3 regions of the Paenibacillus sp. S02 genome follow, and region 1 is predicted to be linked to each of the others. Evidence: riboswitches for the same ligand, from Rfam matches in the RefSeq annotation. Region 1 holds a riboswitch; each other region holds the start of a gene.
What was found. Region 1 has a riboswitch for glycine ahead of KAI36_RS20630 (alanine/glycine:cation symporter family protein). Riboswitches for the same ligand answer to the same signal wherever they lie in the genome.
Positions count from the first base shown of each region.

Region 1 (5,846 bases):
GTTCTTTCTTTTTGTCTTCTCCCGAAGTATAAATAATGGTTTGGAATTCATACTGGCCGGCTACTTCTACAAAGCTGTCCAGAAAAGCGAGAACAATTTCATTAATAGTTGAAGTAATGATACCGATCTGAAGCGTCTGACCCTTGGATAGAGAAATGGCATTCCGATTAGGAACATAATCTAATTCCTGCATGATTTTCAAAATCTTAGTTCTTGTTTCGTGACTGACATGGGGTGACTGATTTAATACTCTGGATACCGTAGCTTTGGAAAAGCCCGCCAGTTTTGCAATTTGATCAAGATTCGACATGGTGCTTCTCCTCACATAAGAAAAAAATACTTGACATGAAACGCGTTACAACGATTAGGATGCTTATGAAGGCATTACGTCTATTTTAAAGCATCTGTCAATGCTTTTCAAAGGAGAACGGTTACCGTTAGGTATTGATTCACATTTGCAGCACATGATGGGATTACTTGACCAAAGTAAAAATCTTAAATACGGAAAGGGTTTTTATACCATGACGAAGACGCTAAAAGGATTTCCGAAAAACTTCTTGTGGGGTGGTGCAACCGCAGCTAACCAATTGGAAGGCGCTTTTGACGTAGATGGAAAAGGATTGTCCAGTGCGGACATGGTTGCCTATGTACCCAAAGCAGAGCGCAAGAACGATCATGCTATGGAGATTTCGTCCGAGCGACTCGAAGACATTTTGGCAGGCAAAGTCAATGCCCGTTTTCCAAAGCGTGAAGGTGTGGACTTCTTCCACCACTACAAAGAAGATATTGCATTGTTCGCGGAAATGGGCTTTAAGGTATTTCGTATGTCCATCAACTGGTCGCGGATTTTTCCGAATGGCTATGATGCCGAGCCGAATGAAGCGGGACTGCAATTCTACGACAATGTATTTGATGAGCTGCGCAAATATGGTATTGAACCGCTGGTAACATTGTCACATTATGAGACACCGCTGGGTTTGACTCAGAAGTATAATGGCTGGCTGGGTCGTGAAGTTATACAGCACTACGTAAATTATGCCGAAACGGTGTTCACACGCTATAAGGATAAAGTAAAATACTGGCTGACCTTTAATGAAATCAATGTAATGACCATGAGTCCGTTTACCGGTGGCGGGGTGGTTATTGACCGCGTAGAAAACAAACAACAAGCGATATACCAAGCACTGCATCATCAATTTGTAGCTAGTGCACTGGCGACAAAACGAGGACATGAGATCATCCCGGGCTCTCAAATCGGCTGTATGCTAGCTCGTTTGGAAAGCTATCCACATACGTGTAACCCAGAGGATATACTGAAAGCCCAGCATGAAAATCAGATGAACCTGTTCTTTACGGATGTGCATGCCCGTGGGGAATATTCCAACTACATGAATCGTTATTTTGAAGAAAATAATGTTGTTATACACACAGAACCAGGGGATGCCGAAATTTTAAAAAATAACACGGTCGACTATATCTCATTCAGCTATTACATGACCTTGACCGTTTCTGCAGGTCCAGAAGGTGAGAAAGCAGCAGGAAACCTGATTGGTGGCGTGAAAAATCCATATTTACAGTCCTCTGACTGGGGATGGCAAATTGATCCGATCGGTCTGCGTGTTACGCTGAACACGTTATATGACCGCTACCAAAAGCCGCTATTTATCGTGGAAAATGGCCTAGGTGCTTATGATAAGGTAGAAGAAGACGGATCTGTGCATGACACATATCGTATTGATTACTTGCGTCAGCATATTGTTCAAATGAAGGAAGCGATTGCCGACGGTGTTGATCTGCTTGGCTACACCAGCTGGGGTCCTATCGACCTTGTGAGCATGTCTACTTCCGAAATGTCCAAGCGCTACGGATTTATTTACGTTGATCTGGATGATGACGGTAACGGAACGCTCAAACGCTCCAAAAAGGACTCATTTAACTGGTATAAAAATGTGATTGCAACCAATGGTGAAGAATTGTAATTCCATATCGTCTCGGGCGGGTATAGCAGAGGACATCCTAAGGATGCAATCTGCTGTACCCGCTTTTTTGATAGACATAATAATAATATTTCAGAGGGTTTCACAAACTTTTCACTTGTAATAAGCTGAAAGTTTTCTGTATAATAAATAAAAATTTCATATGTCTGGTTGATGTTTGCGGGAGATGGAACGAAAGTTCCGACCGAAGGGGCAAAACTCTCAGGTGCTTAGGCTGATTACAGCAACAAGCGGGGACCGTAAACGGACAGAACTCTGGAGAGACCCTTAATTGGGCGCCGAAGGTGCACCGCAGAGAACATCTGCTTAAACTCTCAGGCAAAAGGACAGAGACGCGAATAACCTGTGACAGGGAATGCCCTAGGCTTTTTTATAAGCTATTAGAGGCAGAAACCTGCGCAAGATGGTTGTATTTTTTCGTGCCTTTAACCTCTCCAGGAGTCGAATCAGCGGATTTGACTCTTTTTTGTTTTCTAATATGCTGGAGGAGCGGGTTGAAATGAATTTGGTACATGTGTTAGAAGCGATTAGCAGTTGGATATGGGGGGCGCCTCTCATCATTCTTGTCATGGGAACGGGGTTGTGGCTGACCATACGTTTGAAGATGCTGCAGGTATTCCGCCTGCCCCTGGCGATCAAGCTGATCGGTAAGGCACCGAATGAAGGCAGCGGGGATGTAAGTAGTTTTGCGGCTTTGAGTACAGCGTTGGCGGCTACAGTTGGCACAGGAAGTATTGTCGGCGTAGCGACAGCCATTAAGCTGGGCGGGCCGGGTGCCTTGTTCTGGATGGTCGTTGCCGCCTTTTTTGGGATGGCGACGAAATATGCGGAAGGTGTACTTGCGGTAAAATACCGGGTGAAGGATCGGAATGGGCAATTTTCCGGCGGCCCGATGTATTATATTGAGAAAGGTCTGGGACGCCGTTTTAAACCGCTGGCGATGCTGTTTGCTTTTTCAGGCATGCTGGTAGCGTTGTTCGGGATTGGAACGTTTCCGCAGGTCAAAGCGATTGTATCTTCGACTGAAAACAGTTTTGGCGTTCCGCCCATTGTAACAGCACTGATTATTGCTATCCTTACAGGACTTGTTACTATTGGAGGACTCAAAAGCATTGCCAAGGTATCGACGAAGGTCGTTCCTTTTAAAACAGGCTTGTACGTACTGATCTGTCTCATCGTACTGATTCGGTTTGCTGACCAACTTCCTGCCGCAATTGCGCTGGTGCTCCATTCGGCATTTTCAACTACATCTGCAACGGGCGGATTTGCCGGAGCTACGATTATGCTAGCGATGCGAAGTGGGGTAGCCAGAGGTATTTTTGCCAATGAGGCCGGATTGGGAAGCGCACCGATTGCAGCTGCAGCTGCCAAAACCAAATGGCCTGCGGAGCAAGGGCTAATTTCCATGACAGGCGTGTTTATTGATACGATGGTTATTTGTGTGATGACTGGGTTGACGCTACTGGTTAGTGGTGTGTGGAGCGGGCCTACCGATGCGGGCCTGATGACTCAGCAAGCATTTTCCAGCGCATTCCCGCTGGGGGCAGAACTGCTCACAATCATTCTGATTATGTTCGCGTTCACCACCATGCTCGGCTGGAACTATTACGGGGAACGCTGTGTTGAATATTTGCTTGGGGTCAAGTGGATTAAGCCATACCGTTATCTGTTCATCGTACTGGTTGCCGGGGGCGCGTTCATTAAACTGGATGCGATTTGGCTGCTGGCAGATATCTTTAACGCAATGATGGCTTTCCCGAACCTGATTGCACTGCTCGGCTTATCAGGAATTGTAGTCGCAGAAACCCGAACCTATATGGATTCTCTGAATTCTAATAAGAAAAAGGGCATTCTTGCAGGTGCCAGTGTAGGGGCAGCTATTCAAGTAGAAGAAAAAGGACAAACGGTTAATTCATAAATTTCAAAAGGGAGTGCTCTCAGCCATCACAGGCTTGAGGACACTCCCTTTTAAATGTTATAACGATGCGTGCAAAATAGCTGAAATATCTTCTTGATTCAGCTTTTTATAATTACCGAAGCCTCCGTATTCCATTTCACGGGCTGCAATGTTTGCGACTTTTTCCAATTGCTCATCATTAATATTGTAATCGGCCAGGGTGGAAGGGGCACCGAGACTTGTCCAGAATGCACTCAGGCGATCAATCCCCTCCAAAGCAATTTCCTTATCCGTTTTACCAGTGGTCTCTAAATCAAATATGCTGAGCATCAGCCGCTTCATGCGTGCAGCATCCTGATCCACCGTATGTCTCATCCAGTTGGGGAACAGGATCGCCAGACCGCCGGCATGAGGAATATCATATACAGCGGATAATGCATGTTCAATCGTATGCGAAGCCCAGTCCCCGAAGTAGCCCATTTGCAGTGTTCCGTTAAGGGCAATCGTTCCGGCATATAAAATCGTTTCACGATGCACGTAGTTGTGCAAATCTTCCAGCAGCTTAGGTGCAGTTTCGATCACGGTTTGCAGCACGGAAAAGCACATACGATCTTGCAACGGTGTATTTTTAACATTGTGAAAATATTGCTCAAACACATGGCTCATCATATCCACCATGCCATATACCGTCTGATCACGTGGCACAGAGAAGGTGTTTTTTGGGTCCAGAATCGAGAATTTCGGATGCGTCACCGCGCTGCCCCATACGTATTTTTCGTTCGTTTCCCAGTTGGTGATAACAGAATCCGGATTCATTTCTGAACCGGTGGCGGCGAGTGTGAGGATGGTACCGAATGGCAGAGCCTGGGTCGGCATGTGCTTTTTGTTGATAATATCCCACACATCGCCGTCATATTCAGCCCCTGCTGCGATGGCTTTGGTGCAATCAATAACGCTTCCACCGCCTACTGCAAGTAAGAAGTCGATTTTTTCGTTTCGGCAAATGTCGATGCCCTTCTTAACGGTGGACAAGCGCGGATTCGGTTCTACGCCGGACAATTCATGAATGTTCAGATGTAGCGGCTCTAACGCGTTTAATACCTGGTCATACAGACCATTTCGTTTGACACTTCCACCTCCGTATACCAGCAAAATGTTTTTGCCGTAATTCAGCAGCTCCTGCTGCAGTTCTTCAATTTGATTGTCTCCAAAAATTAATTTGGTGGGGTTATAATATGTGAATTTGTTCATCTGGTAAGTTCCCCTCAGTTCATAGTTCATGTTCAAATCGTAAATCGCTTAACCTGATTTCCTGTTGGATACCTAACTTCATCATGTAAGCTATTTGAAATGACGATTAACCATTATACATGAAATGAATAAGGGAATTCAAGTAAATCTAATCTTTGACCGCTCCGGCGGCAAGATCGGAAATAAACTGGCGGCTAATGAAAAGAAATAAAATAATAAGTGGCAGTACAGCCAGCAGGGTGCCCGCAATGACCATCGCATAATCCGTATTGTAAATCCCGTTCAATTGTGACAGTGCAATCTGGAGTGTGAATTTACGCTCATCCGTTAAGACAATTAGTGGCCATAAATAATCATTCCAGGCTCCTATAAAGGTAAATGCGCCGAGAAAAGCGAACGCAGGACGTAGAATAGGCAGTGCTACATTCAAGTACAGTCGAAAAAAGCTGCATCCGTCCATCCGGCCCGCATCCAGCAGTTCCTTTGGAATGGATTCTTCCGCATATTGACGAATCCAGAAAATGCCGAAGGCATTTACCATCCCCGGGATGATAAGCGCTTTGAACGTACCTACCCATCCAAAGGAGGCCATCATGACAAAGGAGGGGACAAGCGAAAGTTGTGAAGGGACCATCATCGTAGCTAGCAGAACGATAAATAGCACTTTTTTGCCCGGAAAATCAAACTTGGCGAATGCAAAA
Region 1 covers NZ_CP073682.1:4,655,110-4,660,955, reverse strand. The annotation lists gene KAI36_RS20640 (LacI family DNA-binding transcriptional regulator) at 1-310, opposite strand, end outside; gene KAI36_RS20635 (glycoside hydrolase family 1 protein) at 522-1,979, shown strand; glycine riboswitch at 2,148-2,224, shown strand; glycine riboswitch at 2,243-2,337, shown strand; gene KAI36_RS20630 (alanine/glycine:cation symporter family protein) at 2,497-3,915, shown strand; gene KAI36_RS20625 (iron-containing alcohol dehydrogenase) at 3,973-5,145, opposite strand; gene KAI36_RS20620 (carbohydrate ABC transporter permease) at 5,294-5,846, opposite strand, start outside.

Region 2 (5,846 bases), 180 kb from region 1:
GCATGAGCAATTCAGTACAGGTTTGCGAGCTGCAGTAGTTTCGTCCAATCGTGTGACTGGAGTAGTATATGGTGCATTGAGCACCAGCTCAGGGTTTGCTTCTGCTTCCCGCGCAATATGAATCATAGTGTCAACAAAAGCATCAAGTGTCTCCTTACTTTCCGTCTCGGTGGGCTCGATCATGATGCACTCCTCTACATTCAGAGGGAAGTAAATTGTAGGCGGATGGTAGCCGAAATCAAGCAGCCTTTTGGCTACATCAAGCGTACGCACTCCAAATTTTTTCAAGCCTCGCCCTGACATTACAAATTCGTGTTTGCAATGTCCAGGGTAGGGCAGGTCAAAATGTGGAGCGAGCCGATGCATCATGTAATTGGCATTGAGCACAGCGCATTCCGATACACGCTTTAAGCCATCAGGCCCGTAGCTACGGATATAGGCATAGGCACGGACGAGAATACCGAAGTTGCCGTAAAAGGCTTTAACCCGTCCAATAGAATCTCCCTGTTCCCGGTCCCAGTGGTACACCCCCTGCAGATCTCGTACGACAAGTGGCTTGGGCAAATAAGGGATGAGCCGTTGCTTTACGCCGACAGGCCCAGCGCCGGGGCCACCGCCACCGTGCGGGGTACTCATCGTTTTGTGCAAATTGAGATGCACTACATCGAAGCCCATATCTCCGGGACGGGTAATCCCCATGATGGCGTTGGAGTTCGCCCCGTCATAGTAGAGCAGACCACCCGCGTCATGCACGATGGCAGCAATGTCAGTGATTTGCTTCTCGAACAGCCCAAGCGTGTTCGGGTTGGTCAGCATGAGCGCCGCGGTGTCGTTGCCTACGGCTTGACGCAACGCATCCAGATCCACCAGCCCTTCAGGGGTGGAGGGGAGGGTGACTGTTTCGAAGCCCGCGACGGTTGCGCTGGCGGGGTTCGTTCCGTGCGAGGAATCCGGCACGAGCACCTTGGTACGTCGTTCACCACGTGCTTCGTGGTATGAGCGAATCATCATCAGCCCGGTCCATTCGCCATGGGCGCCCGCGGCGGGCTGAAGCGTGACGGCATCCATGCCAGTTAACGCAGCCAAATCATTTTGGAGCGTATGCAGCAGCTCCATGGCACCCTGGATGCTCTCCTCGGGCTGATATGGATGGATTTTGGCGAAGCCTGTATATCGGGCGACATCCTCATTCACCTTCGGATTGTATTTCATCGTACAGGAGCCGAGCGGATAAAATCCGTTGTCCACGCCGAAATTGCGCCGGGACAAGGCGGTATAATGCCGAATAACGTCTACTTCGTATACCTCGGGTAATGCCGCAGGTTCGCTGCGCAGCGCATAATCTGGCAAAAGCTCTGCCACCGGGCGACGGGGAACGTCGCACTCGGGAAGGGAATAGGCAATGCGACCCGGACGGCTCAATTCAAAGATGAGCGCTTGATCGTGTTCCTTCAACAGCCCTTGTTTCTGATCCTGTCCGGTGTGTGTCATAGCAATCCCCCCAAGGTGTGTACAAATTGGTCAATCTCTTCTTTGGTTCTTTGCTCCGTCACGGCAATCAACATGTGACCAGCAAGTTCCTCATAGTCCTGGCCCAAATCGTAGCCAGCGATAAATCCAGCAGCTAGCAGCTCGGCCTGGAGTTTGCTCATATCTGTACCCTCAGGCAGTCTAAGGGCAAACTCGTTAAAGGTCGGTGCGTTAAACGAGGCAGTTACGCCCTTCAAGCTCAGCAATTGCTCTAAAGCATAACGGCTTTTATGCAAATTTAGCTCGGCTACTTCCTTGATCCCCTGTCTACCCATGACAGACAAGTATACAGATGCAGATAAAGCTAGCAACGCTTGGTTGGAGCAAATGTTAGAGGTGGCCTTTTCGCGGCGGATATGCTGTTCCCGCGCTTGCAAGGTCAGCACGAAGCCGCGTTTACCGTTGCGGTCTGTGGTCTGACCCACAATACGGCCGGGGATACGGCGCATATGTGCCTGAGAAACGGCAAAGTATCCACAGGTCGGACCGCCGAGAGAAGAGGAGATGCCAAGTGGCTGCGCGTCTCCTACCACAATATCCGCGCCCTGTTTGCCGGGTGTTTCCAGCAAGCCAAGTGCTAGTGGATTGGCACTGACGACCAAAAGACCTTTGTGCGCATGGATGAGGTCAGCCATCGGCTTCAGGTTTTCCACGGCTCCGAAAAAGTTGGGGCTTTGGACCAAAACAGCCGCGGTCTGTTCCGATACGGCTGCCGCTAACGCATCAACATCCGTTACGCCGTCCGAACAGCCGATCTCCACGATGTCCAAATCCAAACCGCGTGCATAGGCTGCCAATACCTGACGTGCCTCCGGATGGACGGACCTTGATACGATAAGCTGTTTACGGCGGGTAGCTGCGGCGGACAGTGAGCCCGCTTCCGCCAGTGCAGTCGCTCCGTCGTACATGCTGGCATTAGCTACAGCCATGCCCGTCAATTCGCAAATATACGACTGAAACTCGAAAATGGCTTGTAGCTCGCCTTGGCTTACTTCCGGCTGATAGGGGGTGTAGGCTGTATAGAATTCCGAGCGTGAAGTGATGTGCTGGATGACGGACGGAATATGATGATCATAAATTCCTGCGCCAAGGAAGCTGGCATGTGTGTCTGTATTGGCGTTGTGTCCGGCCAGCTCAGCCAAGTGGCGGGTTAAGGCTTTCTCATCGAGTCGAGAAGAAAGAGGCAGTTCCCCTTGATATCGAATGGCCTCTGGAATGTCACTGAATAAATCATCAATGGATGATACACCGACCACACGCAGCATTTCGGTTTGATCCTGTTCAGTCATAGGGAGATAACGATGCTGCTTCATAGGTTCTGACTCCTTTCGAAAAGCAAAATTTTAAACGTAAATTAGCTAATAAAAAAGTGTGTGAGATGAAAAAACCAGAAGTTAATATCTGACATGTTTGCTTTATAGAAATAAAAAGAGTTTAAGATCAGTGCGGGCGTTTATAAAAGGGTGCTGCCACCACCTCGGCACGCAGGCGTTTGCCACGAATCTCAACCTCCAACGGTGTGGAGAGGGCGCTAAAACGACTGTCCACCAAGGCGAGGCCCAGATTACGCTTCAAGGTGGGCGACTGAGTCCCCGTTGTGACCTCACCAATGTGTTGTCCTTCTGCGAATACCGGGTAATGGGCGCGTGGGATACCGCGATCAATCATTTCCAGCCCGATCAATTTGCGAGGAATCCCTTGTTCTTTCTGACGTTGCAGTGCTTCTCTACCGATAAAATCTCCTTTATTCAGCTTGACGAAGAAACCTAGACCAGCTTCGAGTGGTGAAATCGTGGCAGATAACTCCTGACCGTATAGCGGCAACCGTGCCTCAAAGCGTAGTGTATCCCGAGCACCCAGTCCAGCGGGAATCAGCCCATACGACTCACCGGAACGAAGCAAACCCTCCCATACGGCTGGTGCTTCCGCAGCAGGTATATAAAATTCAAAACCGTCTTCGCCCGTATATCCGGTTCGTGAGACAAGTGCTTTTGCTCCGAACAATGGCACATTCTCATGGAAGCGGAAAGATGCCAGATTCGTAATGTCCGTATCTGCCACGGCTGCGGCAATACGTGCTGCCCCCGGTCCTTGCAACGCTAGCAATGCTATCGCATCAGACACATTCTCCATGTGAACGGATGCAGGCATATGGCGAATTAGCCAATCCCAATCCTTATCGATGTTGGATGCGTTCACAACGAGCATGTAGCGTTCCGGTCCTTTGCAGTAAACAAGTAGGTCGTCTACTACACCTCCATCGGGGTAACACAGGAGTGAATATTGTGCCTGACCTGGTTCCAACTGGCTGACATCATTCGTGGTCACCCTTTGCAGAAAAGCTTCGGCTTCTTTGCCTTCAACCAAAAATTCGCCCATATGCGATACATCGAATAAACCCGCACGTTGCCGGACGGCCTCATGCTCCTTTTGAATGCCGCTAAACTGAACGGGGAGCTCCCAGCCGCCAAAGTCAATACAACGAACCCCAGACTGCGTCCCGTAGGACGAATATAGCGGTGTTTTTCGCAAATTAGTCATTATTCCACTCCTATCCGGTGTGATCGGCTAAACAAAAAAGACAGGCCGAAAAAAACGTATAGACGGCAGTCTACACTCTTTTTTCAGCTCTGTCCTTGATACCAGAAAGTTACCCCGGTATGTACCGGGTTTCCCCTTGGGTGATCCGCTCCAATAGCGAATGCTCTCCAGAGATGCGTCCGGCAGAGGTCCTTTTGCCTGAGAGATTCACCTGCAATGCAGGTTTACTCCTTCGGCGCTACCTTCGGGATCAACGGTATATTACCTGGCTTTGCAGATAACAACTTGATCCGATTCGCGTGCACTTATGTCTCACAAGCGGCAACAGCTATGCGAATCTTTTTGGCAGTCTCTCCCTCCGCGTTCATCCGCGTTTGCAGTTGTCGGTGTGTTTCCCAAAGCATTTGCTATAACCCATTAATACGCAAATTCATTCAAAATGTCAATAAAAATGTCATCAAAAATAATAGAAAAAACATTTAATATATAAATAAGGATATGTAAGCGTTTGTTATAAGCTATCATTTTTTATATAGTACGCTATATGAGGTGATATGAAGTATTTTTGTTAGTATTATTGACATGAGTGTTCTTGTTGTCATAATCTTAACCTGTCTAATACAGGTGAGCAAAAGCGATTTTATTCATATGGAAGTGAGGGGAACAGAATGGGTGAAGTGAAGCAGCAACTTTGGTATACAGACGAACATGAGTGGGTTCAGCGGACAGAGAATGGAACGGTGCGGATTGGTATTACAGACTTTGCACAGCATCAACTGGGTGATATTGTTTTTGTAGAATTACCTGAGGCGGGAGCAACGATTGAGCAGGGAGCGGAGATCGGTACGATTGAATCGGTGAAGACGGTATCCGACCTTTTTGCTCCGGTGACGGGAACCATATTAAAAGTGAATGAAACGCTGGAAAGTACGCCTGAGCTAGTGAATGAATCTCCCTATGACAAAGGTTGGATGATCGAAGTAGAGATGGATAAAGATGTGGAGGAAGCCTTGGGCAAGCTACTGTCTGCGGATCAGTATGAGCAGTTGATTTCCGATGAGCAGTAATGGAGCATTGTAGTATGGAGTAAGAGGGTTAATTGTCTGCTCGATTTTTGTATAAAATAGTCGCTATGATTTGACGTAGCGGCTATTTTTTTGTCTTTTTGCAAACGTAATTACGTGTTTTATTCTGACTTAGAGGGTTTTTCCCATATAAGAATCATACATAATCCAGCACGGTTTTTCGACTAATTTCTATAGCTACAGGTCATATTAAGAAGAATTATGCAGGTATAATACCTTCCCGGATAATTTAAATTTAAATGTTGTCATCAACGTTCATGACGAAAGTGCGTTTTCATTTCGTTGATGAAGATAGCGCTGTCATTTAGTATGAATTTTAAGAAAAGGTAGTGATGCTTACCTACAAGGAGGATTTGAATATGAGTACATTGGACGCAAAGCCAAGTTCAAAAGGAGGCACTCGTGTCGCCGTACAGCGTTTTGGCCGTTTTCTTAGCGGTATGGTTATGCCAAATATGGGAGCCTTTATTGCGTGGGGGCTGATTACGGCACTCTTTATTCCGACCGGATGGTTCCCAAACGAAGGTTTTGCACAATTGGTTGACCCGATGAAAAATTATTTGTTGCCGCTACTGATCGGTTATACAGGGGGCACGATGATTCATGGACAGCGTGGAGGTGTGATTGGTGCCATTATGACGATGGGTGTCATAGTGGGAGCCGATATCCCGATGTTCCTGGGCGCGATGG
Region 2 covers NZ_CP073682.1:4,476,764-4,482,609, reverse strand. The annotation lists gene gcvPB (aminomethyl-transferring glycine dehydrogenase subunit GcvPB) at 1-1,491, opposite strand, end outside; gene gcvPA (aminomethyl-transferring glycine dehydrogenase subunit GcvPA) at 1,488-2,843, opposite strand; gene gcvT (glycine cleavage system aminomethyltransferase GcvT) at 2,971-4,071, opposite strand; glycine riboswitch at 4,248-4,346, opposite strand; gene gcvH (glycine cleavage system protein GcvH) at 4,740-5,138, shown strand; gene KAI36_RS19815 (PTS mannitol transporter subunit IIBC) at 5,516-5,846, shown strand, end outside.
Region 2: it holds a riboswitch for glycine, as region 1 does, so the genes downstream of both, gcvT (glycine cleavage system aminomethyltransferase GcvT) here and KAI36_RS20630 (alanine/glycine:cation symporter family protein) in region 1, are expected to answer to the same signal.

Region 3 (5,846 bases), 1.9 Mb from region 1:
GCAAGTGCAGTCACGGCTCCCAGCCCGTTGCGCACGATGCACGGAATCTCCACGAGTCCGGCGACGGGGTCGCAAATCAGGCCGAGCGTGTTCTTAAGAGCGAGACCCACGGCGTGAACAGCCTGTTCAGGCGTACCACCGCGCAGCTCGACCATAGCGCCAGCCGCCATCCCGATAGCTGAGCCAATCTCAGCCTGACAGCCTCCCTCCGCGCCAGAAATGAAGGAGTTGTTGGCGATCACGTAGCCAATGGCTCCAGCGGCGAACAGGCCGTTCACCATATGCTCATCATCCCAGCCGAACCGCTCCTGCGCACTGATGAACACACCAGGGATAACCCCGCATGAGCCTGCGGTAGGCGTGGCGACAATGCGACCCATGGATGCGTTAACCTCCGACACGGAGAGGGCATAAGCCATGGCGAGCGCGGAGGCATCACCGGAGCAGGTTTCCCCTGACCGCAGATACTCGGCTAGGCGCTTGCCGTCACCGCCCGTCAATCCACTGCGGGATACGGTGTCTTGTGTCTGACCGCGATGAACGGCTTCCTTCATGACTTCATAATAATCAGACATTTGGCGAAAGATTTCTTCCTCCGTTGTATTCGTCTCTTGTACCTGCTCTTGAATCATCAAGCGGCCAATTGTGGTGGATTCTTCAGCGCATAAAGCGCTGATTTCATGCAGATGGCTAAACCGCATCGGATTCAGCTCCTTTTTTCAAATTAATCATCTTAATTTCATACATATGAGGTAAAGAACGCAGTTCCGCAATCAGTTCAGCTGGAGCAGAACTGTCCGTTTCAATGGCGGTGAGTGCTTCACCATCCCGGCCTTTGCGATCTACGTGCATATAGGCAATGTTAATGTGGGCCGCGCCCAGCGCTGAAGTTATCGCGCCCAATGTACCGGGCTTATCCGAGTGGAGAAGCACCAGCGTAGGCAGCTCCCCGGTCAGATTGACCCGGAATTCGTTAAGCTGCTGGACATGGATGCTGCCGCCGCCGATGGAGGAGCCCAACAGTGTGCGCTGATCCTCGCCCTTCCACAGCTCGAAACGGACAGTGTTCGGATGAGGCGCGGGGAGTCCGCTGACGGCGAATTCCACGGCCATCCCGGCTTGCTCTGCCCATTGCTCGGCATCCGGAATCCGGTGATCGTCCGTATCGTAATTAAGCAGCCCTGCGATGAGCGCCAGGTCTGTACCGTGTCCTTTATACGTATCGGCAAAGGAGCCGTACAGTGTCATGCGGGCACGGTCAGGCTGCGTCCCGAGCCAGTGCCGGGCAACGCGTGCGAGCCGTACCGCGCCTGCGGTGTGTGAACTGGAAGGTCCGGTCATGGCCGGACCGATAATAGAAAATACATCTTTGAAACGCATGGTGTGGCCCCCTGTATGTTCTAATACCATACTTTATGGTATTTCCGCGTCTTTGCGCGGTTATGACGGTTCCTAATGCTGACGCACAATGTGAGCACAAAAAAGGACAGGATAAGGAAGTTTCCCTTATCTCTGTCCTCGTTACCTGAGAGTTTCGTGCGGTGTTCTTACCGCCTTACCCCTTGGGTGGCTTGCGCTCTCTCCAGAGTTGCGTCAGATGACGATACATGGACCTGAGAGATTATCCGCCAGCCGGGTGCTGGCGTCTTGCTCCTTCGGTGCCGCCAGAGTGTAGGCTCCCTGGACAGACTCTCCCGTCATCTTCATTCGCGTATAACGTTCTACATGTCTTTCTTAGCGTAATGTATGCCGTGCTCGGTGTCAATCACAGGTTTAATTTTTACATAAGCAGGTGCGTTTCCAATAAAAAAGATTAAAATTTACATAATTATGGATGAAACCAGGAAGGAATTAGAAGATTGGCGGCTAATCTGATAAAGGACAAGTATATTTATGGAAATCATAGGAGGGATATTGACGTATGGTAAAAGGCTTGCGATTCACAGCTTCACGCTTAAAAGGGATGTTGCATCTAGCAGCGATCGTATCACTGCTGATTGGGATCCTCGTTCCATTCGGTCAGGTCAAGGCGGACGGAGCCTTGACAGTAGCTGAAGCACTTCAGCGCCAAAGCAGTGGAGGTACGGTGACGGTGGAAGGTTACATCGTCGGACATGCTACCGGATCGAAAACGGCTAACTTTTCTTCTCCGTTCGCGAATGATTTTAACGTACTGATTGCCGATCAGGCAAATGAACGTAATACGTCTAATCTGTTGGATGTACAGCTGACTTCAGCGTACAGAGGGCAATATGGGCTATCAGGCCATCCTGAGCTGATCGGCAGCAAAATTCGTGTGACGGGTACACTCGGCGCCTACAATAATTTTGGTGGAGTGAAAAGCCCAAGCGCTGTTGAACTTGTGAACGGAAGCGAGCCGGGTGAACCAGGTGAACCTGGCAACCCGGGTCAACCTGGTACTACATTGCCGGATGGAAAAGGCAAAAAGGTGCTGTTCGATAATACGCACGCACAGACCGCTGGTGCAGCAGATTGGGTCATTGAAGGCGCCTTCTCCGACTTTGCCAATGGACTGCGTAATGTAGGCTTTACGGTAGACCAATTGAACCGTCCCATTCCTTTTACTTATGGAGAGCAGGCCATAACATATGACAAGCTGCGCCAATATGATGTGTTCATTATTGGTGAAGCGAATGTTGCCTTTAAGGCATCTGAGCAGGCTGCCCTGCTGCAATACGTGAATAACGGGGGGAGCGTCTTCTTCATCTCCGATCATTATAATGCGGACCGTAACAAAAACCGTTGGGATTCCTCCGAGGTTATGAATGGCTACCGTCGTGGAGCCTATACTAATCCGGCCAAAGGCATGACTGCAGAAGAAGCTGCATCACCGGCGATGCAAGGATTAACAAGCTCCGATTGGCTGGCGACCAACTTTGGCGTTCGTTTCCGTTACAATGCGCTTGGCGATGTGAATGCTACCGACATTGTAGCCGCAGATCAATCTTTCGGCATTACTAAGGGTGTGCGCTCGATTGCAATGCATGCAGGATCTACGCTGGCTATTATTGATCCTACCAAGGCTAAAGGCATTGCTTATATCCCTTCAGGCACGAAAAAATGGGGGAATGCGGTAGACCAGGGAGTTTATAACGGCGGGGGCCGTGCGGAAGGACCTTATGCTGCTATCTCCAAGGTAGGTCAAGGCAAGGCAGCGTTCATCGGTGATTCTTCCCCTGTAGAAGATGCTACACCGAAATATGTGCGTGAGGAAAACGGACAGTCGAAGAAGACATATGATGGTTTCAAGGAAGTGGATGATTCCACCTTCCTGGTACAAACGGTCCAATGGCTTGCATGGAAGCAGGACTACACGAAATTGTCTGATGTGGCAGGCTTGACTCTGGATCAACCCACGAAGCTTCTGCCATTCGAGGAGCCTGCGGCTTCCACAGAACCGCAGCCTGAGCCTTGGTCTGCTCCGGCAGCAGGCTACAAATGGTACGATCCTAGAACGTTCAAGTCTGGCTCCTATGGAGCGGCTTCTTAATTATCGCCAGAAGCTCAATGTGAGCTGGTATTAGTTAGTCGTTTGGTCCCTGCAGAGGGATCAGGCGACTTTTTTTTGTAATGAAAATTAACCTGTGGTTGGTTATTTCATTACATTTTGTGCCAGAAAGGCCGCGCTACTGCTGGATCATTGATTTTTTAAATGATGTTGATAGCATAATCTTAATTGATATATCCATATACTGGTGATAGGATGTATTCAAATTATTCCGACAAAAACGGTATGTAATGTTCATGAGAGGTTTTAAACATCAAACATGGTGAGAATAAGCGGGACAAGACCATGGAGAATGGAGGAAGCGCGCATTGAATACCGAACCCGTGTTGGAAATTAAAGGATTATCCGTATCTTTTCGCATCAAGGATCAATATCACCCCGCAGTCGACCATCTAGATCTGACGGTCAACCCCAATGAAGTGCTGGCTGTAGTCGGAGAATCCGGCTGTGGCAAAAGCGCGCTGGCGCTTTCGATCGCACAACTGCATGACATGGAACGCACACGTGTAGAGGGAGAGGTCCTTTTTAAAGGTACGGACCTTAACCGCCTTTCTTCAGGGCAAATGAATAAAATCCGCGGAGCGGGCATTGGCATGATCTTTCAGGACCCGCTGACAGCACTCAACCCATTGATGAGCATTGGCAAGCAGATTGAGGAAAATCTTGATTATCATACGTCACTATCTACGAAGCAAAAAAGGGAACGTGTGCTGGAGCTGCTGGAAAGCGTAGATATACCGAATCCTGTGCGTGTGTACGATCAGTATCCGCATGAACTGTCAGGAGGGATGCGTCAGCGTGTGATGATCGCGATTGCCATAGCTTGTCGACCTTCTCTTATTATCGCAGATGAACCAACTACTGCGCTCGATGTAACGATCCAATCGCAAATTCTCGACTTGCTCAAACAGCTTCAACAGGAGACCGGAAGTGGAATTATCCTGATTACGCACGATCTTGGTGTTGTGGCAGAAGTAGCTGACCGCGTGGTGGTCATGTATGCCGGAGAAATCGTGGAGAGCGCTGATGTTTTTGAATTATTCAGGCATCCACAGCATCCGTATACGCGTTCTTTGCTTGCTTCCATGCCGGGATCGCATACCAAGGGGGAATCACTGCATGTCATCGGCGGCATTGTTCCCTCATTACAAGATATCCCCCGCAATAGCTGCCGCTTTGCTCCGCGTATTCCCTGGATTCAGCAGAGAGTGCATGAAGACCATCCCCAACTAAATGAAATTTCCCCTGGACATTGGGTCCGTTGTACATGTTACCAGCATTTTCATTTTGAAGACGAGGCAAAGGGGGAAGCTGCTCATGGCACTACTGGAGTTAAATGATTTGAGGGTCCACTATCCGGTGCGCGGTGGTTTCTTCCAGCGTGTCGTCGATCAGGTGAAAGCAGTGGATGGCGTGTCGATCAGCATTGAGGCAGGCCAGACATACGGGCTGGTGGGAGAATCCGGCTGTGGAAAAACGACGACAGGCAGGACGATTATCGGTCTAAATAAGCTGACGAGCGGACGGATTCTTTTTAAGGGAAAGGACCTTGCGGCTCTGAGCCGTAACAACCGTCATCCGCTGCGTAGAGACATTCAGATGATTTTTCAGGACCCCTACTCTTCGCTCAACCCGCGCAAGCGCGTATTGGATGTCATTGCTGAACCGCTGCGAAATTTTGAAAGGCTGAGCAGTGAGGAAGAACGGAGGAAAGTACAGACGTTGCTGGAAAAGGTCGGCTTGAACGCCGATGCAGCCTACAAATATCCGCATGAATTTTCCGGGGGGCAACGGCAGCGGATTGGGATCGCGCGTGCGCTGACATTAAACCCCAAGCTGATCATTGCTGATGAGCCGGTGTCGGCGTTGGACGTTTCCGTGCAGGCACAGGTGCTTAATTTTATGAAGGATGTGCAACGGGAATTTAATTTGACGTATTTGTTCATCAGTCATGACTTGGGCATTATTCGCCATATGTGCGACCAAATCGGTATTATGTACCGGGGCCGTCTAGTGGAGCAGGGGAGCGAGCAAGACATTTATGAGCGTCCACAGCATCTGTATACCCAGCGCCTCATTGCAACCATTCCCAATATTGATCCTACAAAACGGCTGGAAAATGCCCAAAAAAGGCGAATGCTTTTATCCTCCTACAAAACAGAGCTGCCCAAACATCTAGACGTGAGTGGAAAGCCGTTTGCACTAAAATCAGTAAGTCCATCCCATCAAGTCGCGCTACCATAAGGGGGGTACAGAAATGTGGAAATTTACACTGCGTCGGCTGCTGGTTATGATCCCTCAGCTCTTTGCACTGAGC
Region 3 covers NZ_CP073682.1:445,410-451,255, forward strand. The annotation lists gene sdaAA (L-serine ammonia-lyase, iron-sulfur-dependent, subunit alpha) at 1-701, opposite strand, end outside; gene sdaAB (L-serine ammonia-lyase, iron-sulfur-dependent subunit beta) at 691-1,380, opposite strand; glycine riboswitch at 1,592-1,707, opposite strand; gene KAI36_RS02010 (DUF6359 domain-containing protein) at 1,922-3,511, shown strand; gene KAI36_RS02015 (ABC transporter ATP-binding protein) at 3,838-4,869, shown strand; gene KAI36_RS02020 (ABC transporter ATP-binding protein) at 4,847-5,773, shown strand; gene opp4B (oligopeptide ABC transporter permease) at 5,787-5,846, shown strand, end outside.
Region 3: it holds a riboswitch for glycine, as region 1 does, so the genes downstream of both, sdaAB (L-serine ammonia-lyase, iron-sulfur-dependent subunit beta) here and KAI36_RS20630 (alanine/glycine:cation symporter family protein) in region 1, are expected to answer to the same signal.